Regions from separate parts of the Enterobacter sp. WI-ESBL-E8 genome, predicted to be linked through region 3. Evidence: predicted binding sites of a transcription regulator. Region 3 holds the regulator's gene; each other region holds the start of a gene.

Region 1 (10,825 bases), 1.3 Mb from region 3:
ACTGGTGCGTGGACTGCCGTTCTGCGCTGGCTGAAGCGGAAGTGGAGTATTACGACAAAACCTCTCCGTCTATCGACGTGGCGTTCCACGCGGTGGATCAGGATGCGGTGAAAGCTAAATTTGGCGTCTCCTCGGTAAACGGCCCGATCTCGCTGGTGATCTGGACCACCACCCCGTGGACCCTGCCAGCCAACCGCGCGATCTCCCTGTCCGGTGAGTTCGAATATGCGCTGGTGCAGGTAGAAGGTCAGGCAGTTATCCTGGCGAAAGATCTGGTTGAGAGCGTGCTGAAACGCGCAAATATCACCGACTACACCGTGCTGGGCACCGTGAAAGGTGACGCGCTGGAGCTGATGCGCTTTAAACACCCGTTCCTGGACTTCGATGTTCCGGCGATCCTCGGCGACCACGTCACCCTGGACGCGGGTACCGGTGCGGTACATACCGCCGGTGGCCACGGTCCTGACGACTACAGCATCAGCCTGAAGTACGGTCTGGAAATCGCTAACCCGGTGGGCCCGGACGGCTCTTACCTGCCTGGCACCTACCCGGCGCTGGACGGTATCAACGTCTTTAAAGCCAACGACATCATCGTGGATATGCTGCGCACCAGCGGCGCGCTGCTGCACGTAGAGAAAATGCAGCACAGCTATCCGTGCTGCTGGCGCCACAAAACGCCGATCATCTTCCGTGCGACCCCGCAGTGGTTCATCAGCATGGATCAGAAAGGCCTGCGTGCGCAGTCCCTGAAAGAGATCAAAGGCGTGCAGTGGATCCCTGACTGGGGCCAGGCGCGTATCGAATCCATGGTCGCTAACCGTCCTGACTGGTGTATCTCCCGTCAGCGTACCTGGGGCGTGCCGATGTCTCTGTTCGTGCATAAAGAGACGCAAGAACTGCACCCGAACACCCTGGAACTGATGGAAGAAGTGGCGAAACGCGTCGAAGTTGACGGTATTCAGGCGTGGTGGGATCTCGACTCCCGCGACATCCTGGGCGCTGACGCAGACAGCTACGAGAAAGTGCCGGATACCCTGGACGTGTGGTTCGACTCCGGGTCTACCCACTCCTCCGTGGTTGACGTGCGTCCGGAGTTTTCCGGTCACGCCGCCGACATGTATCTGGAAGGGTCTGACCAACACCGCGGCTGGTTCATGTCATCCCTGATGATTTCCACCGCCATGAAAGGCAAAGCTCCTTACCGTCAGGTACTGACCCACGGCTTCACCGTGGATGGTCAGGGCCGCAAGATGTCCAAATCTATCGGTAACACCGTTTCTCCGCAGGATGTGATGAACAAACTGGGCGCAGATATTCTGCGTCTGTGGGTGGCCTCCACCGACTACACCGGCGAAATGGCGGTATCTGACGAGATCCTGAAACGTGCTGCCGACAGCTATCGTCGTATCCGTAACACCGCGCGCTTCCTGCTGGCGAACCTGAACGGGTTTGATCCGGCAAAAGACATGGTGAAACCGGAAGAGATGGTCGTGCTGGACCGCTGGGCGGTAGGCTGCGCGAAAGCGGCGCAGGACGATATCCTGAAGGCCTATGAGTCTTACGACTTCCACGAAGTGGTGCAGCGCCTGATGCGCTTCTGCTCCATTGAGATGGGCTCGTTCTACCTCGACATCATCAAAGACCGCCAGTACACCGCGAAAGCGGACAGCGTGGCGCGTCGCAGCTGCCAGACCGCGCTGTTCCACATCGCAGAAGCGCTGGTTCGCTGGATGGCGCCGATCATGTCCTTCACCGCGGATGAAATCTGGGGCTATCTGCCGGGCGACCGCGAGAAATATGTCTTCACCGGCGAATGGTACGAAGGTCTGTTCGATCTCTCCAGCACTGAAGCGATGAACGATGCCTTCTGGGACGAGCTGCTGAAAGTACGTGGCGAAGTGAACAAGGTTATCGAGCAGGCGCGTGCTGACAAGAAAGTCGGTGGTTCTCTGGAAGCAACGGTCACGCTGTACGCGGAACCGGAGCTGGCGGCTAAACTGACGGCGCTGGGCGATGAATTACGATTTGTCCTGTTGACCTCCGGCGCGAAAGTTGCGGATTATGCCGAAGCTTCTGCTGATGCTCAGCAGAGCGAGCTGCTCAAAGGACTGAAAGTCGCGCTGAGCAAAGCCGACGGTGAGAAATGCCCGCGCTGCTGGCATTACACTACCGATGTCGGTCAGGTGGCGGAACACGCAGACATCTGCGGACGCTGTGTAAGCAACGTCGCCGGTGACGGCGAAAAACGTAAGTTTGCCTGATGAGTAAAACTCTCTGTTCAACAGGACTGCGCTGGCTGTGGCTGGTTGTGGTGGTGCTGATTATCGATCTGGGCAGCAAGTTCCTGATCCTCCAGAATTTTGCTCTGGGGGATACGGTCCCGCTGTTCCCGTCGCTTAACCTGCACTACGCGCGTAACTACGGCGCGGCGTTCAGTTTCCTGGCCGACAGCGGTGGCTGGCAGCGCTGGTTCTTTGCGGGTATCGCTCTCGGTATCTGCGTGATCCTGGCAGTGCTGATGTACCGCTCGAAGGCGACGCAAAAGCTGAATAACATCGCCTACGCGCTGATCATTGGCGGCGCGCTGGGCAACCTGTTTGACCGCCTGTGGCACGGCTTTGTGGTCGATATGATCGACTTCTACGTCGGCGACTGGCACTTCGCGACCTTTAACCTCGCCGATAGCGCAATTTGCATCGGTGCGGCGTTAATCGTGCTGGAAGGCTTCCTGCCGAAACCAGCCGCGAAAGAGCAGGCGTAAGCATCAATGCCGGGTGACGCGTAGCTTACCCGGCCTACCGAATATGCCGACACTTGTAGGCCGGGTAAGCGCAGCGCCACCCGGCACACAGGCGAGACAACATTAAAGAGCAATGTGTATGTCTAAATCCGTACAGAGCAACAGCGCAGTTCTCGTTCACTTCACGCTGAAACTGGATGATGGCTCAACGGCTGAATCCACCCGAAATAACGGCAAGCCGGCCCTGTTTCGTCTTGGCGATACCTCTCTGTCTGAAGGCCTTGAACAGCAGCTTCTGGGTCTGAAAGAGGGTGAGAAAAAAGCCTTTTCGCTGGAGCCGGATGCCGCGTTTGGTGTCCCGAGCCCGGACCTGATCCAGTATTTCTCGCGCCGTGAGTTTATGGATGCGGGTGAACCGGAAATTGGGGCGATTATGCTCTTTACCGCTATGGACGGCAGCGAAATGCCTGGCGTGATCCGCGAAATCAACGGCGACTCGATTACCGTTGACTTCAACCATCCGCTTGCCGGGCGTACCGTTCATTTTGATGTTGAAGTGCTGGAAATCGATCCTGCACTGGAGGCCTGAAATGCAGATCCTGTTGGCTAACCCGCGCGGCTTCTGCGCCGGTGTAGACCGCGCTATCAGCATTGTTGAAAACGCGCTGGAAATTTACGGCGCGCCGATTTATGTGCGTCACGAAGTGGTGCACAACCGCTACGTGGTCGACAGCCTGCGCGAGCGCGGCGCCATCTTTATTGAACAAATCAGCGAAGTTCCGGACGGTGCGATCCTGATTTTCTCCGCGCACGGCGTCTCTCAGGCGGTACGGAACGAAGCGAAAAGCCGCGATTTGACCGTGTTCGATGCCACCTGCCCATTAGTCACGAAAGTGCATATGGAAGTGGCGCGCGCCAGCCGTCGTGGTGAAGAGTCGATTCTGATTGGCCATGCCGGTCATCCGGAAGTCGAAGGCACCATGGGCCAGTACAGCAACCCGGAAGGGGGGATGTATCTGGTTGAGTCGCCTGAAGATGTGTTAACGCTGAACGTAAAAAATGAAGCCCGTCTGTCGTTTATGACCCAGACCACGCTCTCCGTAGACGATACCTCGGACGTGATTGACGCCCTGCGTCAGCGTTTCCCGAAAATCGTCGGTCCGCGTAAGGATGACATCTGCTACGCAACCACTAACCGTCAGGAAGCGGTGCGTGCCCTTGCTGAACAGGCGGATGTGGTGCTGGTGGTCGGCTCCAAAAACTCGTCTAACTCCAACCGTCTGGCCGAACTGGCACAGCGGATGGGGAAAGCGGCTTTCCTGATTGATGACGCATCGGATATTCAGGAAGCGTGGGTTAAAAACGCGGCCTGCGTGGGCGTAACGGCAGGGGCTTCCGCGCCGGATATACTGGTACAGAATGTCATTACTCGTCTGCAGGAGCTCGGCGGTGGCGAAGCGGTGCCGCTGGAAGGACGTGAAGAGAACATCGTTTTCGAAGTCCCGAAAGAACTGAGAATTGGTGCCCGCGAAGTCGAATAGTCCCTTTTCTGATGAAAGGCCAGCACCTCCTGTGCTGGCCTTTTTTTTACCCGTTACTTTATCGTGACGACAAAATCATGTCTTTTACTGATATTTAAGTCGGTTTCACGTTAAATTCTAATTATCGGTGTTTTCAGTTGGCAGTGCTTCTCAAGGCTGGTTAATCTGAAAACGGTTTACATCATTTTAACGTAAGAGAATAACTATGCATGATGCACAGATCCGTGTCGCTATTGCGGGCGCGGGTGGACGTATGGGCCGTCAGCTGATTCAGGCGGCGCTACAGATGGATGGTGTGGCACTTGGCGCGGCGCTGGAACGTGCAGGTTCATCACTACTTGGCACCGATGCGGGTGAGCTGGCGGGCGCAGGCCACACGGGCGTAACCGTGCAGAGCAGCCTGGAGGCGGTAAAAGATGACTTTGACGTGTTCATCGATTTTACGCGCCCTGAAGGCACATTGAATCACCTGGCGTTTTGCCGTCAGAACGGTAAAGGGATGGTGATTGGCACCACCGGTTTTGACGAGGCGGGTAAACAAGCCATTCAGGAGGCATCAAACGAGATTGCGATCGTCTTCGCTGCCAACTTTAGTGTAGGCGTTAACGTGATGCTGAAGCTGCTGGAAAAGGCGGCGAAAGTGATGGGCGACTATACCGACATTGAAATTGTTGAAGCGCATCACCGCTATAAAGTCGACGCGCCATCAGGCACGGCGCTGGCAATGGGCGAAGCGATTGCTTATGCAATGGATAAAGACTTAAAAGACATCGCGGTCTATTCTCGCGAAGGTCATACGGGCGAACGCGTTCCGGGATCCATTGGTTTCGCAACGGTGCGAGCAGGCGATATCGTCGGCGAACATACCGCGATGTTCGCCGATATCGGCGAACGTGTAGAGATCACGCATAAGGCATCTAGCCGAATGACATTTGCAAATGGCGCAGTGCGCTCCGCGTTGTGGTTGAAAGGCAAGCGTAATGGTCTTTTTGATATGCGAGATGTACTCGATCTCAACAATTTGTAAGCATTATTACCCATCGTGATGTGGTTATTGCAGTCGTAATATATTGATTGCATAGGGCAATAATTTATTGCCCTTTTATTTTGTCTTCTTTGTGGGTGTTATTAAGTTAAAGCTTTAAAACAATATCTCTTCTCTCTGTTTTACGTTGCGTAATTGTAAATTTTGACCATATGGTCCACTTTTTATTGCCCCGCGCACGAAATTTCCGTTAAACTTACCGCGCAAGCGTTTTCCAGAATGATTTGCCTGATCTTTTTGCCCGTTAAATCGCATTCCAGCCGCCAGGCTCGCAAAAGACTAAACAAAATATCCGTTTTAAGTTGACTTTTACCCACCAAATCCCCAGAATGCCGCCGTTTGCCAAAAATCCGCTGGCAACACATTTGCATTGATTCATGACATGGTTATGAATTAATATGCAAATAAAGTGAGTGAATATTCTCTGGAGGGTGTTTTGATTAAGTCAGCGCTATTGGTTCTGGAAGACGGAACCCAGTTTATCGGTCGGGCCATAGGGGCAACGGGTTCGGCGGTTGGGGAAGTCGTTTTCAATACTTCAATGACCGGTTATCAAGAAATCCTCACTGATCCCTCCTATTCTCGCCAAATCGTTACTCTTACTTATCCTCATATCGGCAATGTCGGCACCAATGCGGCTGACGAAGAGTCCTCTCAGGTACATGCGCAAGGCCTGGTCATTCGCGACCTGCCGCTGATTGCCAGCAACTTCCGCAACACCGAAGACCTCTCTTCCTACCTGAAACGCCATAACATCGTGGCGATTGCCGATATTGATACCCGTAAGTTAACGCGTCTGCTGCGCGAGAAGGGTGCACAAAACGGCTGCATCATCGCAGGTGATAACCTCGATGCGGCCCTGGCGCTGGAAAAAGCGAAAGCCTTCCCGGGCCTGAACGGCATGGACCTGGCGAAAGAAGTGACTACCGCTGAAGCCTACAGCTGGACGCAGGGTAGCTGGACGCTGGAAGGCGACCTGCCGGAAGCGAAAAAAGAGAGCGAGCTGCCGTTCCACGTGGTGGCTTACGATTTCGGCGCCAAGCGCAACATCCTGCGCATGCTGGTTGACCGCGGCTGCCGCCTGACGGTGGTGCCAGCGCAGACCTCTGCTGAAGACGTACTGAAGATGAACCCGGACGGCATCTTCCTCTCTAACGGCCCAGGCGACCCGGCTCCTTGTGACTACGCCATCGCTGCCATCAAGTCCTTCCTGGAAACAGACATTCCGGTATTCGGCATCTGCCTCGGCCACCAGCTGCTGGCTCTGGCGAGCGGTGCGAACACCGTTAAGATGAAGTTCGGCCACCACGGTGGTAACCACCCGGTGAAAGACATTGATAACAACACGGTGATGATCACCGCGCAGAACCACGGTTTCGCCGTCGATGAGACCTCCATGCCGGCTAACCTGCGCGTGACACATAAGTCGCTGTTCGATGGCACCCTGCAGGGTATCCACCGTACCGATAAGCCAGCATTCAGCTTCCAGGGCCACCCTGAAGCCAGCCCGGGCCCACACGATGCCGCGCCGCTGTTCGATCACTTCATCGAACTTATCGAGCAATACCGTAAGACCGCTAAATAATCAGGAGCCGAGAAGACAATGCCAAAACGTACAGACATAAAAAGCATCCTGATTCTTGGCGCTGGCCCGATCGTCATCGGCCAGGCCTGCGAATTTGACTATTCCGGTGCGCAGGCGTGTAAAGCCCTGCGCGAAGAGGGTTACCGCGTTATCCTGGTCAACTCTAACCCTGCAACCATCATGACCGACCCGGAAATGGCTGATGCAACCTACATCGAGCCGATTCACTGGGAAGTGGTACGCAAAATCATCGAAAAAGAGCGTCCGGACGCGGTACTGCCGACCATGGGCGGCCAGACGGCGCTGAACTGTGCGCTGGAGCTGGAGCGTCAGGGCGTGCTGGAAGAGTTCGGCGTGACCATGATTGGCGCAACCGCCGACGCGATTGATAAAGCAGAAGACCGTCGCCGCTTCGACGTGGCGATGAAGAAAATCGGCCTCGACACCGCGCGTTCCGGCATCGCACATAATATGGAAGAAGCGCTGGCCGTCGCGGCTGACGTGGGTTATCCGTGCATCATCCGTCCATCCTTCACCATGGGCGGCACCGGCGGCGGTATCGCCTACAACCGCGAAGAGTTCGAAGAGATTTGCGAACGCGGTCTGGATCTCTCCCCAACCAAAGAGCTGCTGATTGATGAGTCTCTGATTGGCTGGAAAGAGTACGAGATGGAAGTGGTGCGTGATAAAAACGACAACTGCATCATCGTCTGCTCCATCGAAAACTTCGATGCGATGGGGATCCACACCGGCGACTCCATCACCGTTGCGCCAGCGCAAACGCTGACCGACAAAGAGTATCAAATCATGCGTAACGCCTCGATGGCGGTACTGCGTGAAATCGGCGTAGAAACCGGCGGCTCAAACGTGCAGTTCTCCGTGAACCCGAAAACCGGCCGTCTGATTGTTATCGAAATGAACCCGCGCGTGTCCCGTTCCTCCGCGCTGGCTTCCAAAGCGACCGGCTTCCCGATCGCCAAAGTGGCGGCGAAGCTGGCGGTAGGCTACACCCTCGACGAACTGATGAACGACATCACCGGTGGCCGCACCCCGGCGTCCTTCGAGCCGTCCATCGACTACGTTGTGACCAAAATTCCACGCTTCAACTTCGAGAAATTCGCCGGTGCGAACGACCGTCTGACCACCCAGATGAAATCCGTCGGCGAAGTGATGGCGATTGGCCGCACGCAGCAGGAATCCCTGCAGAAAGCGCTGCGCGGCCTGGAAGTCGGTGCGACCGGCTTTGACCCGAAAGTAAGCCTGGACGACCCGGAAGCGCTGACCAAAATTCGCCGCGAGCTGAAAGACGCGGGCGCTGAGCGCATCTGGTACATCGCCGATGCCTTCCGTGCGGGCCTGTCCGTGGACGGCGTGTTCAACCTGACCAACATTGACCGCTGGTTCCTGGTGCAGATTGAAGAACTGGTGCGTCTGGAAGAACAGGTGGCTGAGCTGGGTATCACCGGTCTGGACGCTGACTTCCTGCGCGTGCTGAAGCGTAAAGGCTTCGCCGATGCGCGTCTGGCTAAGCTGGCGGGCGTGCGCGAAGCGGAAATCCGCAAGCTGCGCGACCAGTATGACCTGCACCCGGTTTACAAGCGCGTGGACACCTGTGCGGCGGAATTTTCAACCGACACCGCGTACATGTACTCCACCTATGAAGACGAGTGCGAAGCTAACCCGTCCGTCGACCGCGACAAGATTATGGTGCTGGGCGGCGGTCCAAACCGTATCGGCCAGGGCATCGAGTTCGACTACTGCTGCGTACACGCCTCGCTGGCGCTGCGCGAAGACGGTTACGAGACCATCATGGTCAACTGTAACCCGGAAACGGTCTCGACCGACTACGACACCTCTGACCGCCTCTACTTCGAGCCGGTGACGCTGGAAGACGTGCTGGAAATCGTGCGCATCGAGAAGCCAAAAGGCGTTATCGTGCAGTACGGCGGCCAGACCCCGCTGAAGCTGGCGCGCGCGCTGGAAGCGGCAGGCGTGCCGGTTATCGGTACCAGCCCGGATGCGATTGACCGTGCGGAAGACCGCGAGCGTTTCCAGCAGGCGGTTGACCGTCTGAAGCTGAAACAGCCGGCGAACGCCACCGTCACCGCCATTGAGATGGCCGTTGAGAAGGCTAAAGAGATTGGTTACCCGCTGGTGGTGCGTCCTTCCTACGTGCTGGGCGGCCGCGCGATGGAAATCGTTTATGACGAAGCCGACCTGCGTCGCTACTTCCAGACGGCGGTGAGCGTCTCCAACGATGCGCCAGTGCTGCTCGACCGCTTCCTCGACGACGCGGTAGAAGTGGACGTTGACGCCATCTGCGACGGCGAAATGGTGCTGATTGGCGGCATCATGGAGCATATCGAGCAGGCGGGCGTGCACTCAGGCGACTCGGCCTGTTCTCTGCCAGCGTACACCCTGAGCCAGGAAATTCAGGACGTGATGCGCCAGCAGGTGCAGAAGCTGGCCTTCGAGCTGCAGGTTCGCGGTCTGATGAACGTTCAGTTCGCGGTGAAAGACAACGAAGTCTACCTGATTGAAGTGAACCCGCGCGCGGCGCGTACCGTCCCGTTCGTCTCTAAAGCCACCGGTGTTCCGCTGGCGAAAGTGGCGGCACGCGTGATGGCGGGCCAGACGCTGGCGCAGCAGGGCGTGACCAAAGAAATTATTCCACCGTACTACTCGGTGAAAGAAGTGGTGCTGCCGTTCAACAAATTCCCGGGCGTTGACCCGCTTTTAGGGCCAGAAATGCGCTCCACCGGGGAAGTGATGGGCGTGGGCCGCACCTTCGCAGAAGCCTTCGCGAAGGCGCAGCTGGGCAGTAGCTCCACCATGAGAAAATCAGGCCGTGCGCTGCTCTCCGTTCGCGAAGGCGACAAAGAGCGCGTGGTTGACCTGGCCGCCAAGCTGCTGAAGCAGGGCTTCGAGCTGGATGCGACCCACGGTACGGCGATTGTGCTGGGTGAAGCCGGTATCAACCCGCGTCTGGTGAACAAGGTGCATGAAGGTCGTCCGCACATTCAGGATCGCATCAAGAATGGCGAATATACCTACATCATCAACACCACCGCAGGCCGCCAGGCGATTGAAGACTCCAAGCTGATTCGCCGCAGCGCGCTGCAGTACAAGGTGCACTACGACACCACCCTGAACGGCGGTTTCGCTACGGCCATGGCGCTGAACGCGGATGCCACCGAGAAGGTGATTTCAGTGCAGGAAATGCACGCGCAGATTAGCAAGTAAGTAAAAATGCCCGGTGACGTTCGGTTGCCGGGCATTCTCCCCATCTTCAGAACCTTCTGGTTTTCCATCCGCATTCAGTCAGTTAGCCTAAAATGGTTAGGTCGATAACGAAATTCAACTGAGAGCAGGGGAAAACACCATGCAAAATAAATTACTGATCGCTTCCGTTCTGGCTGCCACTGCAATGTTCACCGTGGCGGGCTGTTCGTCTAATCAGGCCGTAAAAACCACCGATGGTAAAACCATTGTCACCGACGGCAAGCCGCAGGTGGATGACGATACCGGCCTGGTGTCGTACAAAAACGCTGAAACCGGTCAAACCGAGCAGATTAACCGTGACCAGGTTAAATCTATGGGCGAGCTGGATAACTAAAAAAAGCAGTGGCGGATGCCACTGCTTTTTTGCTTCATTCTGACAGATTACCAGCGGTGGTTTAACAAAATATGACCGCCGTAAGCGGCGTAGCTGTTTTCACCCCACTCGCCGCTGGCGCGCAGGGAGATGGTCGTCATTTCGTTCAGGTTGCCGGTAACGCCCAACTCCAACTGACCACGATCTTCTGGCGTATCGTTGCTGACGGTCTCGTCGTTAAATGCCAAATCGTTTTGACCTGCACCTTTCAACCAGTTCACCGCAACGTATGGCTGCCACGCCTTAACGTTTTTTGGCT
Region 2 (10,825 bases), 230 kb from region 3:
TCGTTGTGGCAGCCTCTTCAACGGCGAAGAAGGGGACAAATACGCTGGATTGCGGACCGTAGTCGTGGTCGGGGGCATACCAGACAACTTCACCGGATTTCAGCGCGCGGATCATGCCCTTCAGATCTTTACGGTCGATCATGCTTTTGTTGGAGCGCATGCGGCCGTTGGTCTGGATTAAGTCGATGACCGGGTTGTCGTTTGGACGATAAACGCCGATGCCCGGCGCTTGCATGCCAAACATACGCGCCCCGATTTCCAGCGTCAGAAAATGGACGCCGATCAGCAGAACCCCCGTCTGATTGGCCTGAAGCGTATGCACCGGCTCCATGCCGGTTCCCGTCACTTCGCTCCAGCGGGCCATGCGTTTGTCCGGCCAGAACCACGCCATGCCGGTTTCCATCAGCCCCATCCCGACGGATTCGAAATTCTTCGAGACCATGTCGTGACGTTCTGATTCGCTCATCTGCGGAAAACACAGTTCAAGGTTGCGGTACGCTATTCTGGCGCGGCGCTTCATAAAGAGTTGCGCGAAACGGCCCAGAGATTTGCCCAGCCGGAAAATAACGGGGTAGGGAAGCTGTACCAGTAGCCATAAAAAGCCAATGCCAAGCCAGGTCAACCAATAGCGGGGATGCAAAAGCGCAGCAGTAAATTTTGGTAACTGGGTCATGTCTTTCCTGTGTTCAAACGTCCTGTTTTGCTAGTGTCTCATTTTTTGAGACATAGCCAAAATATCTGCTTTCGAAACGTGCACGAATACAGCAATTGTTATGCCTGATTAATCAGGGTGTGTGAAATGTAGCGTAAATTGTGTGGATGTAAATTGGTTTTGTTTGCTATATGATGCCGACCGTTTTTTCATTCTCTCTAACGATTCCAGGACTGTACACCATGCCAGTGTTACACAACCGCGTATCGAATGAGATGTTAAGAGCGCGTATGCTGGCTGAAACCGAACCGCGCACCACCATCTCATTCTACAAATATTTCACTATCGACGATCCGCAGGCGACCCGCGATGCGCTTTATCAGGCGTTCACGGCGCTGAACGTCTTCGGCCGCGTCTATCTTGCCCGCGAAGGCATAAACGCGCAGATTAGCGTACCGGAAAGCAAAGTGAGCGCTTTCCGCGACTGTCTTTATCAGTTCGACCCGGCGCTAAACGGCTTGCGCCTGAACATTGCGCTGGATGATGACGGGAAATCCTTCTGGGTGCTGCGCATGAAGGTGCGTGAACGCATCGTGGCGGATGGCATTGACGACCCTGAGTTTAACCCGGCGGACGTCGGTGAATATCTGAAAGCTGCGGAAGTTAATGCGATGCTGGACGACCCGGATGCCGTGTTCATTGATATGCGTAACCACTACGAGTATGAAGTGGGGCACTTCGAGAACGCGATGGAAATCCCCGCCGACACCTTCCGCGAGCAGCTGCCGAAAGCGGTTGAGATGATGCAGGAACATAAAGATAAAAAAATCGTTATGTACTGCACCGGCGGTATCCGCTGTGAGAAAGCCAGCGCGTGGATGAAGCACAACGGCTTTAATAAGGTCTGGCACATTGAAGGCGGCATTATTGAGTATGCCCGCCGCGCCCGCGAGCAGGGTTTACCGGTACGCTTTATCGGCAAAAACTTTGTCTTTGACGAGCGTATGGGGGAGCGTATTTCTGAAGACGTGATTGCCCAGTGCCACCAGTGCGGCGCGCCGTGCGATACCCATACCAACTGTAAAAACGACGGTTGTCATCTGCTGTTCATTCAGTGCCCGGCCTGTGCCGAGAAGTTTAACGGCTGCTGTAGCGAACTGTGCAGTGAAGAGAGCGTCCTGCCGGAAGAGGAGCAGCGTCGTCGTCGCGCGGGACGTGAAAACGGCAATAAGATTTTCAATAAATCACGCGGCCGTCTGAATACCAAACTGGGTATCCCCGACCCGGAATAATAATAACGCCCGGCATGGTGAATGCCTGCCGGGCGCAATGATTACTTCTGCTGAACCCCTTCGACCGAAATAACCAGCTCAACGTCCTGCGACGCCGGGCCTAAATCCGTTGTGATATTGAAATCTTTCAGGTGAATTTTACCTGCGGCTTCAAAACCTGCACGTTTCCCGCCCCAGGGATCGTCCCCCTGACCAATTAATTTAGCATCAAGGGTGACCGGTTTAGTTACGCCGTTAAGCGTCAGGTTTCCGGTAATATTGAGCTTATCACCGTCTTTCTTCACGTCCGTAGAGGTAAAGGTGGCCTGCGGGAATTTCGACACATTCAGGAATTCCGTACTGCGCAAGTGCTTATCGCGTTCAGCATGGTTCGTGTCGACGCTGTTAGTATTAATAGTCACATTGACTTTATCGGCGGCAGGGTTTTTATCGTCAAAGCTGAACGTGCCGTCAAAATCTTTAAAGGTCCCGTATAGCCAGCTATAGCCCAGATGCTGAATACGGAAATTGACGAAAGCGTGCTGGCCCTCTTTATCAATTTTATAATCAGCCGCCACCGCGGAACCGGTGGTAAATAACAGAGAACCCAGTGCGATACCCAGCAGGTGTTTTTTCATTTTATACTCCAGAGTCAACGGACGAGCGGCCAAGCATGCGCTTTAGCGTATCGTCTTTATCAATAAAGTGGTGTTTGAGGGCGGCCAGCCCGTGCAGCACGGACAGGATCACGATGCTCCAGGCAAGCCAGAGGTGAACAACCCCGGCGGTGTCGGCCTGCACGCCCGCATCGCTGAGCGTTGCCGGGACGTCAAATAAACCAAAGACGCTAATCGGCTTACCGTCGGCCGTCGAGATGAGGTAGCCGCTAATCAGGATGGCGAAGAGCAGCGCATAGAGCGCGATATGCGCCGCAACGGCACTCAGGCGGGTCATTTTACCGTGGGTTTTCGGCGGGGCGGGCGGCGGGGAAATATGTCGCCAGACCACGCGAAAAACCAGCCCCAGCATCAGCAGGACACCGATGCTTTTATGTAACTCCGGCGCCTGGTGATACCAGCCATCGTAATAGCTGAGCGTGACCATCCAGAGCCCAAGTCCAAACATACCGTAGACGGCAATAGCAAATATCCAGTGCAAACTTATGGATATTATTCCGTAGCGCCGGGAGGAGTTACGCAATTGCATTAGAATGTCCATTTTCACATTAACCGAAGGGTAAAAATGAACGGGAAGGCGTGATATTGCAACTGAAATAAATGTATATTGATTTTTATTTTATTTATTTCAGCGCTTTTGAATAGGATCGATAAAGGTAATTCAATGTCTTCGTGCAAGATGAAATTGAGAGTTTCAATAAAGCTAAGTTAATGTCAATTATTGTCAATGTGGCTTTTCAATAAAATACAATGTAAACAAAATCAATAATCGCCAGCAGCGCCCACAATAAGAGAAAGAGCATAAAATGCTCGCGAATATTATTCATCAGAAAGTTAACGATCCTGCGCATAACGCTCCGCAATAGCAGTGTGAATGAAACGGGCCCCGATGTCCGGAGCCCGTTTGAGATTATCCGTTAAAACGCGAGAGGGAGAAGGGCGCCAGATCAAACTGCGGCGTGATACCCTGGGCAAACTGCGCGGCGATTTCACCCAGCACGGAAGCAAACTTAAAGCCGTGGCCGCTAAGCCCGGTAATCAGCAGGGTGTTGTCATGTCCTGGCAGCGTATCAATGATAAAGTCTTCATCCGGCGTATTGTCATAGGTACAGGCCGCGCCATACAGTAAGCCACCGACGCCTGGAAGAATATTACGCAGGAACGAGAAGGCTTCTGAGCCATCCTGTGGGAAGGCGCCGAAGGGTTTACGCTCTTCAGGAGAGGAGATAACCTGGCCACCGTTGTGTTTACCGATTTTCAACGCGTCTTTCTCGGACGGGAAACCGTAGAACTGATCGCCATTCGGTAATTCCCCGGTGAAGGCCGGGAATTTATTCTGCGCGCTGTAACGACCGTCCGACTGGAACCAGGAGAAGACCTTGCGCACCGGCTGGATCGGCAGGTCCGGCAGCAGGCGCGTGACCCAGGTTCCTGCACTGACCAGCAGGCGTGACGCTGAGTATTCGCCGTCAAGAGTGGTCACCGTAACGCCATCAGCGTTATGCGTGATGGCATCCACCGGACAGTTGAACAGCTGCGCGCAGCCGGCGTTTGCGGCGAGGTCGATCCAGGTTTTGATCGCCGTTTCACAATGCAGCACGCCGGAGTTGGCTTCAAAGAGGCCAATATAATCGTCCGGGACGGTAATTTCAGGCCAGCGCGCCGTAATGCCCGCCGCGTCAAGCTTTTCAACCTCTAGATTAAAGGCAGTCGCGCTGCGTTCGACGCCGGCGAGAAATTCCGAATGAGCCGGGCCAAGATTGATAACCCCGGTACGGTCGAAAATACGCTCTTCGGTCTGTTTCGCCAGCTCGTCCCACAGCGTCTGGGCGCGAAGCACCAGCGGCACATAGCGCTCGCCTTCACCATACGCATGGCGTATGAGGCGGGTGTCGCCATGATGGCTACCCTCCGCATGGGGAGGACGATGGGCGTCAATCATCAGGACGTTCAGACCTGCCTGTGTCGCGTAATAACCGGCGGCGGAACCCACGGAGCCGCTACCAATAATGATTAAGTCGTATCTCATATGCGTCTCGTAAACTTACGTTTTGTTAGCAGAGTAATTAACAACGCGGGGTTAGACAAGGGAGAAATAAATAAGGCACCGCGAGGGTGCCTGTTGAGTGAAAAGTGGGCATACGGTTAGTGCCGCTTATACTCATTTTCCTGATAGTCGCCAGATTCTATTTTTGCAATACCTGCTTCTAAAATAGAAATAAACTGACGGGCGACGTCTGTTGTTAGCCACAGCGTCTGTCCAACTTCCGCTTCTTCACGGTTGAGTTGATTCGGGGTCTGGTAGTGCAAACGCAGCATCAGCGCATCGTAGCTATCTACGGTACTGATATCCCAGCCAACAAGTGGATGGGTCTGGATCACTTCACTATTCTTTTCCATTATAACCCCCTTAATGCGTGTTAGAAGACAACGGCTCTGAGGTTCAATGCATGTTTTTCTGAAAGCATCTTCAGTATATCAAGTAATAAGGGTTCCGAAGGGAAAAATAAACAGCTGGCAACACATTTTTCTGCTTTTTAGGATTGTTCGAGCAATAAAACACCATCTTGTTCACGATTCTTAAAGAAGATACCGAATTAATTTGAACTTCCAGAATGTTCAGACGAAAAAAAGCCGGGGCGACCCGGCAAAAAACACAATGAGGGAGCAGTGTTAATCAGTGATGAACCAGTCGTCCGCGCTTTCCCACGTTTCCTGCAGGATCTCGCTGATGCGATCTTTATCTTCTTTCGCAGCGCCAATGACGGAGAGGTTGTTCGCCGCGGCGTAACGCACCGTTACGGCACCCGCGTTGTCGGGAAAAGTGTTGTTAATACGACGGGATAATTCACCTGCCAGTGCATCAAGCGCGCCGGCAGGCAGAATAGTTGTTTTGGCTATGGTGACTTCAATACGCATAAATGCCCCCTGTGTAATATACTGTTTATTTATACAGGTATATTATGGGTTTGACAACAAGGGGCTTCGGTTTTTTAACGTTTTACCGTCCAGTTTACGGTTTCGCCGGCCAGGAATGGGATCAGCGTGTCATCCGTCAGCGCAATGGACTCCTCAACGTGGCTCGCTTTACGCTCCAGTTCAATGAAGGAGTCATTGACCGGCAGGCCGTAGAAGCGCGGGCCGTTGAGGGAGCAGAACGCTTCGAAATGTTCCAGGGCGTTCATCTCTTCAAATACGGTCGCGTAGCTGGCAAGTGCCGTTGGGGCGTTAAAACAGCCTGCACAGCCGCAGCTCGCCTCTTTACGATGGCGGGCGTGAGGCGCGGAATCGGTGCCAAGGAAGGCGCGGGAGAACCCGCTGGCCACCAGCTCGCGCAGCGCCTGCTGGTGGATGTTGCGCTTGAGGATGGGCAGGCAGTACAGGTGAGGGCGCACCCCGCCCACCAGCATGTGGTTACGGTTAAACATCAGGTGCTGTGGCGTAATGGTGGCGGCGATAAGTTCATTGCCGTCACGTACATACTCTGCTGCGTCTTTGGTGGTGATATGCTCAAAGACCACCTTAAGCGCTGGCAGACGCTGGCGCAGAGGCTCCATCACGGTTTCGATAAAACGCGCTTCACGGTCGAAGATGTCAATCTCGGCATGCGTCACTTCACCATGGACCAGCAGCGGCATGCCCAGTTTCTGCATGCGTTCCAGAACCGGCATGATGGCATCAATGCTGGTGACGCCGTGGCTGGAGTTGGTGGTGGCATTCGCCGGGTAGAGTTTCGCCGCCGTGAATACGCCTTCGTTAAAACCGCGCTCCACTTCGTTCGGGTCCAGTGAATCGGTCAGATAGCAGGTCATCAGCGGGGTAAAATCATGCCCCTCGGGAATGGCATCAAGGATGCGCTGGCGGTAGGCAATCGCGGCATCGACGGTGGTGACTGGCGGAACCAGGTTAGGCATAACAATCGCGCGGCCATAAATTTCGCTGGTATAAGGCACGACGGTTTTCAGCATATCGCCATCACGCAGATGGATATGCCAGTCGTCAGGGCGGCGGATTTTAAGAACCTGGGGTTGTGCAGTCATGGAAGCTCCGGCTTGTCAGGAATCAGTCATAAGGATGGCTGTTTTTGCCGGACACAAATCATAAGCGGAAACGTTTTCGTTTGCACACTTTTCCGTAAAAAAAAGGGCGCCGCAGCGCCCTTCAGGTTAATCGGTGAAAGGAATGATAATTTCTCCCGGTTTCACCTCTATGCCTTTTGCATATTTTTTCGCCAGAGCTTCACCCTTGCTTTTGTCTTCACTTAAGACGTACGCGGGCTGCTGGTTAAAATAGTTACGCAGCGACTGGTTCAGATAGGGCATCAGGGTTTGCAGAACCGGCGCCATCTTGTCCGGAGAAACCTGCGCATCGACGACTTCCATTTCCTGCAGGAAAATGGCCCCTTTCTCTTTATTGAAAACGGGCAGGGCCTTCAGCTTGAGCTTGATGTTGGCTTTCTGATTACCAAAGAGGGATGACATATCGAGGTCCGCATCACCGGCCAGGGTGACTTTGTTTGGCTCTTCCCGCCCAATCTGGCTGGTCAGATTCGTGAGCACGATATGCGCGTCCGCAAGCCCCGGTACGCCAATGTCTTTAGAAAAATTGTTATGTTTTTCCAGCGCCTGATTAATTTCCTGCTCACTGACGGTATATTGCGTGAGCTGGTTACAGCCAACCAGCAGACCGCTGACAATTAATGCAGCAGCAAAGACAATTTTCTTCATAGTGTTCCTCAACGAAAAATCGGCGCTTCTGTCCTGTTACGCCAGTATGTCAGTGTGAAATAGCAGAAACCAGCAGAAAAAACTGAGAAGTGGGGCGGGAGAGATTCCCGCCCGAGGAAAAGGCTATGCGCCGGGTTCGAGCATACCGCTCGCGCTGCGTTTCGGGCTGAACTGCCACCACAGGGCAAGGAGCGTCATAAAGCCCACCGCGCCGAGCATCATCCAGGGGAGCTCGGGTTGATGTAACGCTTTGCCGGCATCAAACAACCAGCCGCCGCCGGCGTAACCTAATGCGCCACCGAGGGCCAGCCCCAGCCGGCTGAACCCCATATAGCTGCCGCGGGCGCGTGCATCCGCGAGCGAGGCGCTCAGCGTTTCACGGGCCGGTTCGGCGATGATGGAGCCGATATAGAACGTGCAAATCAGCGTAAACAGCTGCTGAAGTGAGTTCACCAGGCCGATCGGCATCATGCTCAGCGTCATCAGGAACAGGCCAGCCATCAGGCGATGCTCGAGACGAAAACGCCGTTCGCTCCAGCGGGCAATCGGATAGAGCAGCGTCAGGGAAAGTGCGGCTTCAATGGCGTACATCCACTTAACGGCAGCAGGGGTACCTGCAATGTCGTTGACCATGATCGGCAGCATCAGCATGACCTGCACAGCAAGCATGTAATACCCCGTCAGGGTCAGTACATAGGTGACAAAACGTCTGTCGCGCAGGACGCGGCCAAGTCCTTCCCGGACCGGTGCTTTAACGGTCGACAGTTTCCACGCCGGCAGGAACATGCCGTTAAACAGCGCGCACAGGATAAAGAGCACCGCGCCAGCCGCACAGACCAGGCGGAAGTCATACTGCAGCAGCCAGCTTCCCAACAGCCCGCCGATAACCGCCCCGGCACTGTCCTGCATCATCAGGATCGAGAAGAAACGGCCGCGATGCTGCGGGCGAATCAACTTCACCACCAGCGCGGTGCGCGGCGGATCGAACAGGGTGCCTCCTATACCGGAGAGGAAGCAGGAGAACCAGAGCAGCCAGGGCTCCTGGGCAATCGCCATCGTGGCAAAGCCTGCCGCGCGGAGCAGCATGCCGGTGACGATCATCGGTTTAGCACCAAAGCGGTCGGCGATGGCACCGCCAAATACGCCCAGGCCTTGCTGAACAAACTGACGCAACCCTAGCGCGATACCGACCATCAGCGCCGCCCAGCCCATTTGATCGACGAAGCGAATCGAGATGAGAGGAAACACGACGAAAAAGCCGAGTACGACCAGCATGTTATCGACCAGCAGGAAATATTTACCCAGGCTCCTGGCCTGTGATACGCGGGACATTTTCCCTCCAGGGAAAATAGGATGGTGAGCACGCTAACATTCTGCGGTGTCGCTGCGTTTTTTCCCACCCCTGCACGTGACAATATTTTTTTATCAAAAGCGCGCTTTGATAGAGAGTTCTCATCGAAAAATGTGAAAAGCGGGCAAAATGGTATGTCACTGTTTTCACAGACGGCACAGGCGCAGGTATAGTAAAGCTAATGGGTAAGCAGAAGTGACGGGAAGGAGTGGTATCGATGTTTGGCTATCGCAGTAATGTGCCAAAAGTGCGTCTGACAACGGACAGGCTGGTCGTTCGTCTGGTGCATGAGCGTGATGCCTGGCGTCTGGCGGATTATTACGCCGAGAATCGCCAGTTTTTAAAACCCTGGGAACCCGTTCGGGATGAGAGCCATTGTTACCCTTCCGGCTGGCAGGCGCGCCTCAGCATGATTACGGAATTTCACAAGCAGGGCAGCGCGTTTTATTTCGCGCTGCTGGATCCTGAAGAGAAAGAGATTATCGGAATCGCCAATTTTTCAAACGTGGTGCGCGGATCGTTTCACGCCTGTTACCTGGGCTACTCCATTGGTCAGAAATGGCAGGGGCAGGGGCTAATGTATGAGGCGCTGACGGTGGCGATCCGCTACATGCAACGCACGCAACATATCCATCGTATTATGGCGAACTATATGCCGCATAATCAGCGCAGCGGGAATTTGCTGGCGCGTTTAGGGTTCGAGAAAGAGGGTTATGCCAAAGACTATCTGCTGATAGACGGAGAGTGGCGCGACCACGTTTTGACAGCATTAACCACCCGGGACTGGACTGCAGGTCGTTAAGGAGAAAAGATGAAGTATCAGCTAAACGGTACAGAAGCGCGCGTGATTGGGTGCTTACTTGAAAAACAGGTCACCACGCCGGAGCAGTATCCGCTCTCCGTCAACGCCGTGACCATGGCCTGCAACCAGAAGACCAACCGCGAGCCGGTCATGAACCTTAGCGAGCATGACGTTCAGGACGTGCTGGATGCGCTGGTAAAACGCCACTATCTGCGCACCGTGAGCGGCTTCGGCAACCGCGTCACCAAATACGAACAGCGGTTTTGTAATTCCGAATTTGGCGACCTGAAGCTGAGCAGTGCGGAAGTGGCGGTCATCACCACGCTGTTGCTGCGTGGGGCGCAAACGCCGGGCGAGCTGCGCACGCGAGCCTCCCGCATGCACGAGTTCGCGGATATGCAGGAAGTTGAACAGGTCCTGGAAGGGCTGGCCACACGTGAAGACGGCCCTTACGTGGTGCGTCTGGCGCGCGAGCCGGGCAAGCGTGAAAGCCGCTATATGCATCTCTTCAGCGGCGAAATTGATAATTCAGTTAATTCTACTATCACCGATGTTACTGATGGGAATGACGATTTGGCTGCCCGCGTGGACGCGCTGGAAGAAGAGGTCGCCGGGCTGAAACAGCGTCTGGATGCGTTGCTGGCACACCTGGGAGACTAACGGTGAAAAAATTACGTGTAGGCGTTGTGGGGCTGGGCGGTATCGCGCAAAAAGCCTGGCTACCGGTATTAGGTGCGGCGACGGACTGGACGCTTCAGGGGGCATGGTCGCCCACGCGCGAGAAGGCCGAGCGCATCTGCGAAACCTGGCGCATCCCGTATGCCGCCTCTCTTCAGGATCTGGCCCGCGAGTGCGATGCGGTCTTTGTGCATACCTCAACGGCAACGCACTATCAGGTGGTGAGCGAGCTGCTTAATGCGGGTGTCCACGTCTGCGTGGATAAACCGCTGGCTGAAAATGTTCAGGACGCGGAACGGCTGATTGAGCTGGCGGCACGTAAAAAACTGACGCTGATGGTCGGTTTCAACCGCCGCTTCGCGCCGCTTTACCAGCAGCTGAAGGCGGAGTCCGGCACGCTTGCCTCGCTGCGGATGGATAAGCACCGTACCGACAGCATTGGCCCAAACGATCTGCGCTTCACGCTGCTGGATGACTATCTGCACGTTGTGGATACGGCGCTGTGGCTCGCCGGCGGCAATGCGCAGCTGCAAAGCGGGACGCTCCTGACGAACGAACAGGGCGAGATGGTCTATGCCGAACATCACTTCTCAATTGACCATCTGCAGGTAACGACCAGCATGCATCGTCGCGCGGGCAGCCAGCGCGAATGCGTCCAGGCCGTCAC
Region 3 (10,825 bases):
TATCGAGCTGACCTACAACTGGGGCGTAGACAGCTACGAGCTGGGCACGGCATACGGCCACATCGCGCTGGAAGTGGACAACGCGGCTGAAGCCTGTGAACGCATTCGCAGCAACGGCGGTAACGTTACGCGCGAAGCGGGTCCGGTAAAAGGTGGCACCACCGTGATTGCGTTCGTGGAAGATCCGGACGGTTATAAAATCGAGCTGATTGAAGCCAAAGACGCCGGTCGCGGTCTGGGCAACTGATCCCTCAGGGCGCAACGTGCGCCCGTAGTTTTACTGCATCACCCGCCAAAATTTGCCATAATGCGCTCTGCTTTTTCCCCCATGTAAGAGACCCTGATGTCCGATAACGCTCAATTTAGCGGTCTGTGCGACCGTTTTCGTGGTTTTTATCCCGTTGTCATTGATGTAGAAACAGCCGGATTTAACGCTAAAACCGATGCGCTGCTCGAAATTGCCGCCATCACGCTGAAGATGGATGAACAGGGCTGGCTTACACCGGACACCACGCTGCATTTCCACGTTGAACCTTTCGAAGGGGCAAACTTACAGCCGGAAGCACTGGCGTTTAACGGTATCGACCCGCACAACCCGCTGCGCGGTGCGGTCAGTGAATATGATGCGCTGCACGCCATTTTTAAAATGGTGCGTAAAGGCATGAAAGAGAGCAACTGCAGCCGCGCCATCATGGTGGCCCATAACGCCACCTTCGATCACAGCTTTACCATGGCCGCCGCGGAGCGCGCGTCGCTCAAGCGAAACCCCTTCCATCCTTTTGTGACCTTCGACACCGCCGCACTGAGCGGCCTGGCGCTGGGACAAACGGTGTTATCTAAAGCCTGCATCACGGCCGGGATTGAGTTTGACGGCACGCAGGCCCACTCCGCTCTGTATGACACGGAGCGCACAGCAGAGCTGTTCTGTGAGATTGTCAACCGCTGGAAGCGCCTGGGCGGCTGGCCGCTGCCGATGGGTGATGAGGCCGATCGCCAATCACAGGTCGGGTAAGCGCTGCGCCACCTGGCAAAAAAAAAGCGACCACATAGCGGGTCGCTTTTTTATTTCCGCAGAAAATTACTCTGCGTCCGGCTCTTCAGTTTTGTACTTAGCCGCCGTCTCTTTGATCAGCTGCTGCAGTTCGCCGCGCTGATACATTTCAATCAGGATATCGCAACCGCCAACCAGTTCGCCGTCTACCCACAGCTGTGGGAAAGTCGGCCAGTTCGCGTATTTAGGCAGCTCAGCGCGGATGTCCGGGTTCTGCAGGATATCAACGTAAGCAAAACGCTCACCACAGGCTGACAGCGCCTGAACCGCTTGCGCGGAGAAGCCGCAGCTTGGCAGCTTCGGAGAACCTTTCATATACAGCAGAATCGGGTTTTCAGCGATCTGGCGCTGGATTTTTTCAATAGTGGTGCTCATGTCTTGCTTCCTTTAACTTCTGTTACGGCATTCGTCTGACATTGTAGCGGTTCAGACTGGCATCGGAAAATAACATTTTTGTCACGTTTATACATTCTACCCCGAGTCACGAAAAGTTGCATTGCAAATGGTGTTTAACCCTGCGGCAGTCAGGGTTTTGCTTAGGGAATGGGCAAATGTGCGACAGAACGATGAATTTTTTTGCACTTGCTAACGAAACACGATTGTAGATTGAAAAATGCTATTAACTTTCTGGGTTTTTATGGATTAGAATCGACGGGCTTTGTAAATCACACGCGGGTATTATTGATGACCTGCATTTATCAGGGGACTGCCCAGTGGCGCGGATAAATAAAATCTCGATCACGCTCTGTGCTTTACTGTTTACATCACTCACTTTCACGCCAGTGGCAAACGCCTCTCAGCAGGCGCGGCATTCTGCCGTACAAAAAAACCATCTGGTGAAAACCACAGAACGTAAGAAAAAAATCACCGCTAAGAACGACAAGAAAAAAACAGCCACACAGACTAAAAAGACCGCTTCCAGCAAGACGAAAACAAAATCTTCCCGCACTGCCCACACCGCCAAAAGCAAAGCTTCGCAAACCGCCGCCAACCTCGTTACTGAAAAATGCATCACGCGCAAAGGCCACAAGGCGAAGTGCACAAAGGTCTCGAAAATAGCGGAAGTGCATAAAGTGCGCGTACAGAAAGCGCAGAAAACCGCGATGAACAAGCTGATGGGGCAGATTGGAAAACCTTATCACTGGGGTGGCAGTTCGCCACGTACCGGTTTTGACTGCAGCGGCCTCGTCTATTACGCCTATAAAGATCTGGTCAAGTTCCGCATTCCTCGCACCGCCAATGAGATGTACCACCTGCGCGATGCTTCCCCGGTTGACCGTGGAGAGCTGGAAAACGGCGATCTGGTGTTCTTCCGCACTCAGGGCCGCGGCACGGCTGACCACGTTGGCGTTTATGTCGGCAACGGAAAATTCATCCAGTCACCGCGTAGCGGCCAGGATATTCAGATCACCTCTCTCAGTGAAGACTACTGGGTACGTCACTACGTCGGCGCGCGTCGCGTGATGACGCCGAAAACCATTCGCTAACCCCTGCCCTGCCACGCCCGTGGCAGGGTAAGTTCCTCTTTTGCATACCCTTTCAATTTGCTATCCTGTCCCTGTTGTCTGTGTGGTTATTGGCAACGCAAAATACAATAAGGAGAGAAGCAATGTCGTTCGAATTACCTGCACTACCGTATGCAAAAGACGCCCTGGCACCGCACATTTCTGCGGAAACCCTGGAATATCATTACGGCAAGCATCACCAGACGTACGTCACCAACCTGAACAACCTGATCAAGGGCACCGATTTCGAAGGCAAAACGCTGGAAGAGATCGTCCGCAGCTCAGAGGGTGGCGTATTTAACAACGCCGCTCAAGTGTGGAATCACACCTTCTACTGGCACTGCCTGGCACCGAATGCCGGTGGTGAGCCTGCCGGTGAACTGGCTGCCGCCATCAACGCCGCATTTGGCAGCTTCGCGGATTTCAAAGCGAAGTTCACCGATGCCGCGATCAAGAACTTCGGCTCTGGCTGGACGTGGCTGGTCAAAGAAGCTGATGGCAAACTGGCTATCGTTTCAACGTCTAACGCGGGCACCCCGCTGACCACCAGCGCTAAGCCGCTGATGACCGTAGACGTTTGGGAACACGCTTACTACATTGATTACCGTAACGCGCGTCCTAACTACCTGGAGCACTTCTGGGCGCTGGTTAACTGGGACTTTGTGGCGAAGAACTTCGCCGCGTAAGAGACACGCAGAAGGGCTCGCCCTTCTGCGTTTTTGGTTTATTCAGCAGCGCAGGCTGCTTCCGGCTGTTTACGACCCGACATCATCACCAGCAGCAGGCCGAGGGCGGCAATGATTGCCCCCATCACCGGCACAAAGCTGTACCCCAGCCCCCCTGAAATCACGGCCCCACCGGCCGCCGCACCGAGTGCATTGCCCAGGTTGAAGGCACCAATATTGACCGAAGATGAGAGACCCGGCGCTTCATGCGCGACACGCATCACGCGCATCTGCAGCGGTGGAACCACGGCAAAGGTTGCGGCACCCCAGACGACCATCGCAATGGCGGCCCCATACTCATTACGCGCCAGCCACGGAATGGCGATCATGATGACAATCAGCAGGGTTAAGAAGCCCTTCAGCGTCCCGCTCACGGAACGGTCGGCAAATTTCCCACCCAGATAGTTGCCAATCGAGAAGCCCACGCCAATCAGCACCAGCATTGCGGTAACAAAGAGAGGCGTCGCGTGGGTGATGTCATGCAACACCGGCGAAATGTAGGTGTAAAGGGTGAACATCGCCCCTGCCCCCAGGACGGTGGTAAGCAGCGCGGAGAGCACCTGCGGGCGCATCAGCACCGAAAGCTCTCTGCGCACGTCAGGACGTTCCCCCGCGCTGCCTTTTGGCAAGGAGAAGAACAGCGCCACCATGGCAATCACGCCTAGCCCGGCGGTCGCCAGGAAGGACATACGCCAGCCGATCGCTTCACCCAGCCAGGTCGCCGCAGGCACCCCGCCAATGTTGGCAATCGTCAGGCCCATAAACATGGTTGCCACGGCGCTCGCCTGCTTGTGTTTTGGCACCACGCTTGCCGCCACGACCGACCCCAGCCCAAAGAACGCGCCGTGGTTAAGGCTGGTCAGAATGCGTGACAGCATCAGCGTGGTGTAGTCCGGCGCAATGGCGGAAAGCACGTTGCCCAGGGTGAAAATCGCCATCAGGAAAATCAGCGCATTGCGGCGCGCGCGGTGCGAAAGGAGAAGCGTCATCAGCGGCGCGCCTACCATCACGCCGATTGCGTAGGCGCTGATTAACATGCCTGCAGCAGGGATCGAGACGTCCACGCCCCGGGCAATAACAGGCAGTAACCCCATCGGGGAGAATTCAGTGGTGCCAATCCCAAAAGCGCCAATCGCCAGGGCCAGCAGGGGAAAATTGATTTTCATGCGTCAACTCCGGATGCCGTGTCATGTGGTGACACAGAACAAAGAAGCCGAAAGCATGACATCAATCACAAAAAATGAGAAGTTAACAAAATGGCAAAAGATTTTTGCATGAGAAGTAACAATTGGGGCGATCGGGAGGGAGAACGCTCTCCCTCCGCGTAAATCAGTGCAGCGCAGCCGTCAGACCGGCAGCGACAATCAGAGCCAGCACAATAACGGTGGTGAACAGCGAAAACTTCAGATCGGAACTCATCAATTTTTCTCCTTTTAATCCCCCCACGAAAAGTGAGCCTGCTCATTTTTGCACAGTTTACGTCAAAAATCTTCCTGGATTTAAACTGATAAACACTTTACCTCTTCCCCTTTTCATCAAGATAGGACAAAATTCCACGCTAAATTTATTAGCGTACCGGCCATTGACCCCCTCCTGACGTCCCGTGTCGTTTTCCCGGCGTGCCGCAACTTAACATTGCGAAATAAGGGTGAGAGAAGGCAAACGTTTACCTTCAGGTTTTTCAGGAGCTTAGGATATGGTCTGGAGTGACATTTAATGGCAACAATTAAAGACGTAGCAAAACGCGCAAACGTTTCCACTACAACCGTATCACATGTTATTAACAAAACCCGCTTCGTGGCGGAAGAGACGCGCAATGCCGTCTGGGCCGCGATCAAAGAGCTGCACTATTCGCCAAGTGCGGTTGCGCGAAGCCTCAAGGTTAATCACACCAAATCTATTGGATTGCTGGCCACCAGCAGTGAAGCGGCCTATTTTGCCGAGATCATTGAAGCGGTTGAGAAAAACTGCTTCCAGAAAGGCTATACCCTGATTCTGGGCAACGCGTGGAACAGCATTGAAAAACAGCGCGCCTACCTGTCGATGATGGCGCAAAAGCGCGTTGATGGCCTGCTGGTGATGTGTTCCGAGTATCCGGAGTCCGTGCTGTCCATGCTCGAAGAGTATCGCCATATTCCGATGGTGGTGATGGACTGGGGCGAAGCGCGCGCGGACTTCACCGATTCCGTTATCGATAACGCCTTTGAAGGCGGCTATATGGCCGGTCGTTACCTGATCGAACGCGGTCACCGCGAGATTGGCGTGATCCCGGGTCCGCTGGAGCGCAACACCGGCGCGGGCCGTCTGGCCGGCTTCATGAAAGCAATGGAAGAAGCGCTGATCAACGTGCCGGAAAACTGGATCGTGCAGGGCGACTTTGAGCCGGAGTCGGGCTACCGCGCTATGCAGCAGATCGTCTCCCAGCAGCATCGTCCGACCGCCGTGTTCTGCGGGGGCGACATCATGGCGATGGGCGCGCTCTGCGCCGCCGATGAGCTGGGCCTGCGCGTACCGCAGGATATTTCCGTGATCGGGTATGATAACGTGCGTAACGCGCGCTACTTTACGCCAGCGTTGACCACCATTCACCAGCCGAAAGATTCGCTGGGCGAAACGGCCTTCAATATGCTGATGGACAGGATCGTCAACAAGCGCGAAGAGTCGCAGTCCATTGAAGTTCACCCGCGCCTTATCGAACGCCGTTCCGTTGCGGATGGTCCGTTCCGCGACTACCGTCGTTAATCGCTCTACGGGGCCAGCTACGCTGGCTCCCGTAACCACTCTCGGTTGAGCGTTTCGCTGTCTCCCAGATAATCCAGAAGCCAGTCCATGGCGGGTGAGACGTCATTTTGCTGCCAGGTGAGGCAGCAGGCCGCATCCGGGAAGGGATTCTCCAGCGTCAGTTCAACCCATTCTCCGGTATCGATTTTTGGGCGCGCAAAGTGCACGGGCACCATCGCGACGCACAGCCCGGCGCTGAGGCACGTCGCCGACGATTCCCAGTCAGGGGCCACCACCCGCCGCTGGTTATCCAGAAGCCAGGTGATACGCTTGGGTAATGAACGGGAGGTATCCTCCAGCACCAGTGAAGGCCAGTTGCGTAGCGTATCGTCGCTCAACGGCCCTTCCATTGCCGCCAGCGGATGATCGCGTGCCACCACGCACTTCCAGCTCAGCATGCCCATATCGCGAAAGGCGTAACGTCCCCCGACCGGGATCGCCTGCGTGGCCCCAATCGCCATCTCTGCCCTGCCGTCCGCCAGCGCATCCCAGACGCCGTTGAACACCTCCTGCGAGACCCGCAGCTCCACGTCAGAAAAATGCCGATAGAAATCGACGATCATTTGCCGGGTGCGTTCCGGCTTAACGATGTTATCCACCGCGATGGATAGATGTCCCCGCCAGCCGTTGGCGATCTGCTGACACTGTTCGCGGGTGATCTGCATTTTTTTGATAACAGAACGCCCTTCCTTCAAAAACCACGCGCCTGCGGGCGTTAATTCCACGTCGCGATGGCGCCGCTCAAACAGCGGCACCGCCAGCCACTCTTCGAGCTGACGCACGGTGTAGCTGATAGCCGAAGGGACGCGGTGCAGCTCCTGCGCCGCACCGCTAAAGCTGCCGTTACGCGCGACAGCATCGACCACTTCAAGAGAATAATCTGACCACATTTTCTGCCTGCAAAATTTTTGAATGCACCCGCCAAATATTAGCGTTTCACAAGCGGCTTTGCACTCCCTACACTCAGCGCCAACGTACACCTGCCTCCTTAAGGAGAATAAAATAATGCAACCCAGGAAAGGTTTTTTAGTCTGGCTCGGCGGCTTAAGCGTGCTGGGCTTTTTGGCCACCGATATGTACCTGCCGGCTTTCGCCGCTATGCAGGAAGATCTGCAGACGCCTGCCGCGGCCATCAGCGCCAGCCTGAGTTTGTTCCTCGCCGGTTTTGCTTTCGCACAGCTGCTCTGGGGACCGCTCTCGGATCGCTTTGGTCGTAAACCGGTATTGCTGCTGGGTCTGGCCATTTTTGCCGTTGGCTGTCTGGGGATGCTATGGGTACGCGACGCCACCTGGCTGCTGGTGCTGCGCTTTATTCAGGCCGTGGGCGTCTGTGCCGCTGCCGTCACCTGGCAGGCGCTGGTTACCGACTACTACCCGGCTAACCGCACAAACCGTATTTTCGCCACCATTATGCCGCTCGTGGGACTCTCGCCAGCCCTTGCTCCGCTGCTGGGCAGCTGGATCCTCGCGCATTTTGACTGGCAGGCCATTTTTGCCACGCTGTTTGCCATCACGCTGGTACTAATGCTGCCGGCGTTTGCCCTCAAGCCCGCGCATAAAAAAGAGGCGCATGCTGACGCGAAGCCAATCACCTTCACTTCCCTGCTCGGCACCAAAGCGTATCGCGGCAATGTCCTGATCTATGCCGCCTGCTCGGCGAGCTTCTTCGCGTGGCTCACCGGCTCGCCGTTTATTCTGCACGATATGGGATACAGCCCGGCAGCCATCGGGCTGAGCTACGTTCCGCAGACCATCGCGTTCCTGGTGGGCGGATACGGCTGTCGCGCAGCGCTGCAAAAGTGGGAAGGTCAGCAGATGCTGCCATGGCTGCTGGTGCTGTATGCCCTGAGCGTTATCGGGACCTGGGCCGTTGGCTTTATTCCGGGCGCCGGTCTGGCTGAAATTTTGATTCCATTCTGCGTGATGGCCGTCGCGAACGGGGCGATTTACCCTATCGTCGTAGCGCAGGCGCTCCGTCCGTTCCCGCAGGCGACAGGACGCGCCGCCGCGCTGCAGAACACCCTGCAGCTGGGTTTGTGCTTCCTGGCAAGCCTGGTGGTCTCCGCGCTGATTGCTACGCCGCTTCTGACCACCACCAGCGTGATGCTGGTGACCGTTGCGCTGGCGGTTATAGGCTATCGCATGCAGGCCTCCGCGCAGCGTGAGCAGGATAACCGCGCTCAGGTTGAAACGTCACATGCGTAATTGCGCCAGAAATCATGTTAATTTTCAGTGATTAGGTTGCTAAGAATTTTCTATTGAATCACCAAATTTTGAGGCCTATACTAAATTTGGTTCGATTAAATACGATAAATATTAAGCGTTAACGGGAGCCGGAGTGCTCCCGTTTTACCATGGAAGGCATTTTCGGCAAGGGTTATCTCCCTTCCTCTGTTCTACGTCGGATACTAGCCTCGCGGTATTTACCGTGAGATTTCTCACAAACCAAAAAAGCGTCTACGCTGTTTTAAGGTTCTGATCACAGTAGGGTGATGGAGAAGCTATGAGTTCATCGTGTATAGAAGAAGTCAGCGTTCCGGATGATAACTGGTCCCGGATCGTCAGTGAACTGTTGGGTCGTGCAGGCATCACTATCAACGGATCTTCGCCATCCGATCCCCAGGTCAAACATCCCGACTTTTTTAAACGCGTGTTGCGTGAGGGATCGTTAGGACTGGGAGAAAGCTATATGGACGGCTGGTGGGAGTGCGAACGGCTGGATATCTTTTTCGCCAGCGTTTTGCGTGCCGGTCTGGAAAATCAACTCCCCCGCAACCTGAAAGACACCCTTCGTGTCGCCTCTGCCCGACTGTTTAATCTGCAAAGTAAAAAACGCGCGTGGATCGTCGGCAAAGAACACTACGATCTTGGCAACGACCTGTTCAACCGCATGCTTGACCCTTTCATGCAGTACTCCTGCGCCTACTGGAAAGACGCGTCGACGCTTGAAGAGGCTCAGCAGGCTAAGCTGCGTCTGATTAGCGAGAAACTGCAGCTACAGCCCGGAATGCGCGTGCTGGATATTGGCTGCGGCTGGGGCGGGCTGGCGTACTTTATGGCGAAGCACTATGGCGTCAGCGTGGTCGGCGTCACGATTTCAGCGGAACAGCAAAAAATGGCGCGGGAACGCTGCCAGGGTCTCGATGTGGATATCCGGCTGCAGGATTACCGTGACCTGAACGAACAGTTCGATCGTATCGTTTCCGTGGGTATGTTCGAGCACGTTGGGCCGAAAAACTACAACACCTACTTTGAGGTGGTGGACCGTAATTTAAAGCCGGACGGCATCTTCCTGCTGCACACTATCGGCTCTAAGCGGACCGACAATAACGTTGACCCGTGGATCAACAAATACATCTTTCCGAACGGCTGTTTACCGTCCGTTCGCCAGATTGCCAACGCCAGTGAATCCCATTTCGTTATGGAGGACTGGCATAACTTTGGCGCCGATTACGACACCACGCTGATGGCATGGCATGCGCGTTTTCAGGAGGCCTGGCCAGAGATTGCGGACAACTATTCTGAACGATTCAAACGGATGTTTAGCTATTATCTGAATGCCTGTGCGGGCGCGTTTCGCGCGCGGGATATTCAGCTCTGGCAGGTGGTTTTCAGCCGTGGGATTGAACACGGATTGCGTGTCGCACGCTAAAAAATAACCCCGGAAATCCGGGGTTGTTTTTTATTCTTCTTCGACGGCCTTTATTATTGCGGCTTCTTTTGCTGCCAGCACGCGTTCAACCGTATCGACCACCGCCTGGGTTTGCGGATCGATTTCGATATTCACGCGATGCCCCAGTTTTTTCGCACCCAGCGTGGTGCGCTGCAGCGTTTCAGGAATTAAGTGCACGCAAAAACGCGTTGGCGTTACTTCCCCCACCGTCAGGCTAATCCCATCGATGCCAATAAATCCTTTATAGAGGATGTATTTCATTAATGAAGGATCCTGCATTTTGAACCAGATTTGACGGTTATTTTCCGAGGTGACGATTTTCGCCACTTCCGCGGTGGTCATGATGTGCCCGGACATCAGATGGCCGCCAATCTCATCGCTGAACTTCGCCGCCCGCTCAACGTTGACGGTATCCCCCACCGCCAGCTCGCCCAGGTTGGTGATGCGCAGCGTCTCTTTCATTAAATCAAAGCTGATCTGGCTGCCGTTAATTTCGGTTACTGTCAGGCAGCAGCCGTTGTGGGCAATCGACGCGCCGGTTTCGATGCCCTCAAGCATATATTCCGGCAGCTCGACAACATGAGTACGGAAATTAGGTTTTTCATCAATGGACACCACTTTGGCGGTGCCCTGCACAATACCAGTAAACATGCTTACAACTCCTGTTTTTTCCGGACGGTGGTGACACCGTTTAATCCCACCACAATAACAGTTGGAAAAACAGGTTGCCAGCGGAGCGCATTTACTGGCGATTTTTTCACTAGATAAATAGCTAAAGCCCGCTACAATAGCTGGCACCCCCCTGCATTTTCTTCTTGCTGCCCGTTTCGGCGGCTTTTTTAGTCTCTCAAATAACTACAAAATAAAGGTGTTCACGTGCAGAAGTACATGAATGAAGCGCGCCAGTTATTGGCACTGGCTATACCAGTGATCATCGCGCAAGTGGCCCAGACCGCAATGGGATTTGTGGATACGGTAATGGCAGGTGGCTACAGCGCCACCGATATGGCGGCCGTGGCTATCGGCACGTCAATCTGGCTTCCGGCCATCCTGTTCGGCCACGGTCTGCTGCTCGCGCTCACGCCTGTTA

Evidence for each region. The regulator PurR, encoded in region 3, represses purine synthesis genes. The targets are predictions, from matches to a motif close to CANGCAAACGTTTGCNTG.
Region 1: the regulator PurR is predicted to act here: its motif matches at 5,527-5,544, upstream of carA (glutamine-hydrolyzing carbamoyl-phosphate synthase small subunit).
Region 2: the regulator PurR is predicted to act here: its motif matches at 6,704-6,721, upstream of pyrC (dihydroorotase).

Annotation. Positions count from the first base shown of each region.
Region 1 is NZ_JBRWXJ010000001.1:779,542-790,366, forward strand. It holds gene ileS (isoleucine--tRNA ligase) at 1-2,261, shown strand, start outside; gene lspA (signal peptidase II) at 2,261-2,761, shown strand; gene fkpB (FKBP-type peptidyl-prolyl cis-trans isomerase) at 2,880-3,329, shown strand; gene ispH (4-hydroxy-3-methylbut-2-enyl diphosphate reductase) at 3,331-4,281, shown strand; gene dapB (4-hydroxy-tetrahydrodipicolinate reductase) at 4,487-5,308, shown strand; gene carA (glutamine-hydrolyzing carbamoyl-phosphate synthase small subunit) at 5,763-6,911, shown strand; gene carB (carbamoyl-phosphate synthase large subunit) at 6,930-10,154, shown strand; gene ACWHWP_RS03825 (YgdI/YgdR family lipoprotein) at 10,294-10,527, shown strand; gene ACWHWP_RS03830 (autotransporter outer membrane beta-barrel domain-containing protein) at 10,575-10,825, opposite strand, start outside.
Region 2 is NZ_JBRWXJ010000001.1:1,798,181-1,809,005, forward strand. It holds gene ACWHWP_RS08530 (Kdo(2)-lipid IV(A) acyltransferase) at 1-673, opposite strand, end outside; gene trhO (oxygen-dependent tRNA uridine(34) hydroxylase TrhO) at 895-1,944, shown strand; gene ACWHWP_RS08540 (YceI family protein) at 1,986-2,561, opposite strand; gene ACWHWP_RS08545 (cytochrome b) at 2,563-3,129, opposite strand; gene ACWHWP_RS08550 (DUF2770 family protein) at 3,338-3,451, opposite strand; gene solA (N-methyl-L-tryptophan oxidase) at 3,511-4,629, opposite strand; gene bssS (biofilm formation regulator BssS) at 4,746-5,000, opposite strand; gene dinI (DNA damage-inducible protein I) at 5,274-5,519, opposite strand; gene pyrC (dihydroorotase) at 5,594-6,640, opposite strand; gene ACWHWP_RS08575 (lipoprotein) at 6,767-7,327, opposite strand; gene mdtH (multidrug efflux MFS transporter MdtH) at 7,451-8,659, opposite strand; gene rimJ (ribosomal protein S5-alanine N-acetyltransferase) at 8,896-9,480, shown strand; gene ACWHWP_RS08590 (YceH family protein) at 9,490-10,140, shown strand; gene ACWHWP_RS08595 (Gfo/Idh/MocA family protein) at 10,143-10,825, shown strand, end outside.
Region 3 is NZ_JBRWXJ010000001.1:2,032,078-2,042,902, reverse strand. It holds gene gloA (lactoylglutathione lyase) at 1-247, shown strand, start outside; gene rnt (ribonuclease T) at 344-1,012, shown strand; gene grxD (monothiol glutaredoxin 4) at 1,079-1,426, opposite strand; gene ACWHWP_RS09755 (C40 family peptidase) at 1,765-2,538, shown strand; gene sodB (superoxide dismutase [Fe]) at 2,661-3,242, shown strand; gene ACWHWP_RS09745 (MFS transporter) at 3,281-4,447, opposite strand; gene cydH (cytochrome bd-I oxidase subunit CydH) at 4,611-4,700, opposite strand; gene purR (HTH-type transcriptional repressor PurR) at 4,998-6,023, shown strand; gene punR (DNA-binding transcriptional activator PunR) at 6,041-6,952, opposite strand; gene punC (purine nucleoside transporter PunC) at 7,068-8,267, shown strand; gene cfa (cyclopropane fatty acyl phospholipid synthase) at 8,566-9,714, shown strand; gene ACWHWP_RS09715 (riboflavin synthase subunit alpha) at 9,745-10,386, opposite strand; gene mdtK (MdtK family multidrug efflux MATE transporter) at 10,612-10,825, shown strand, end outside.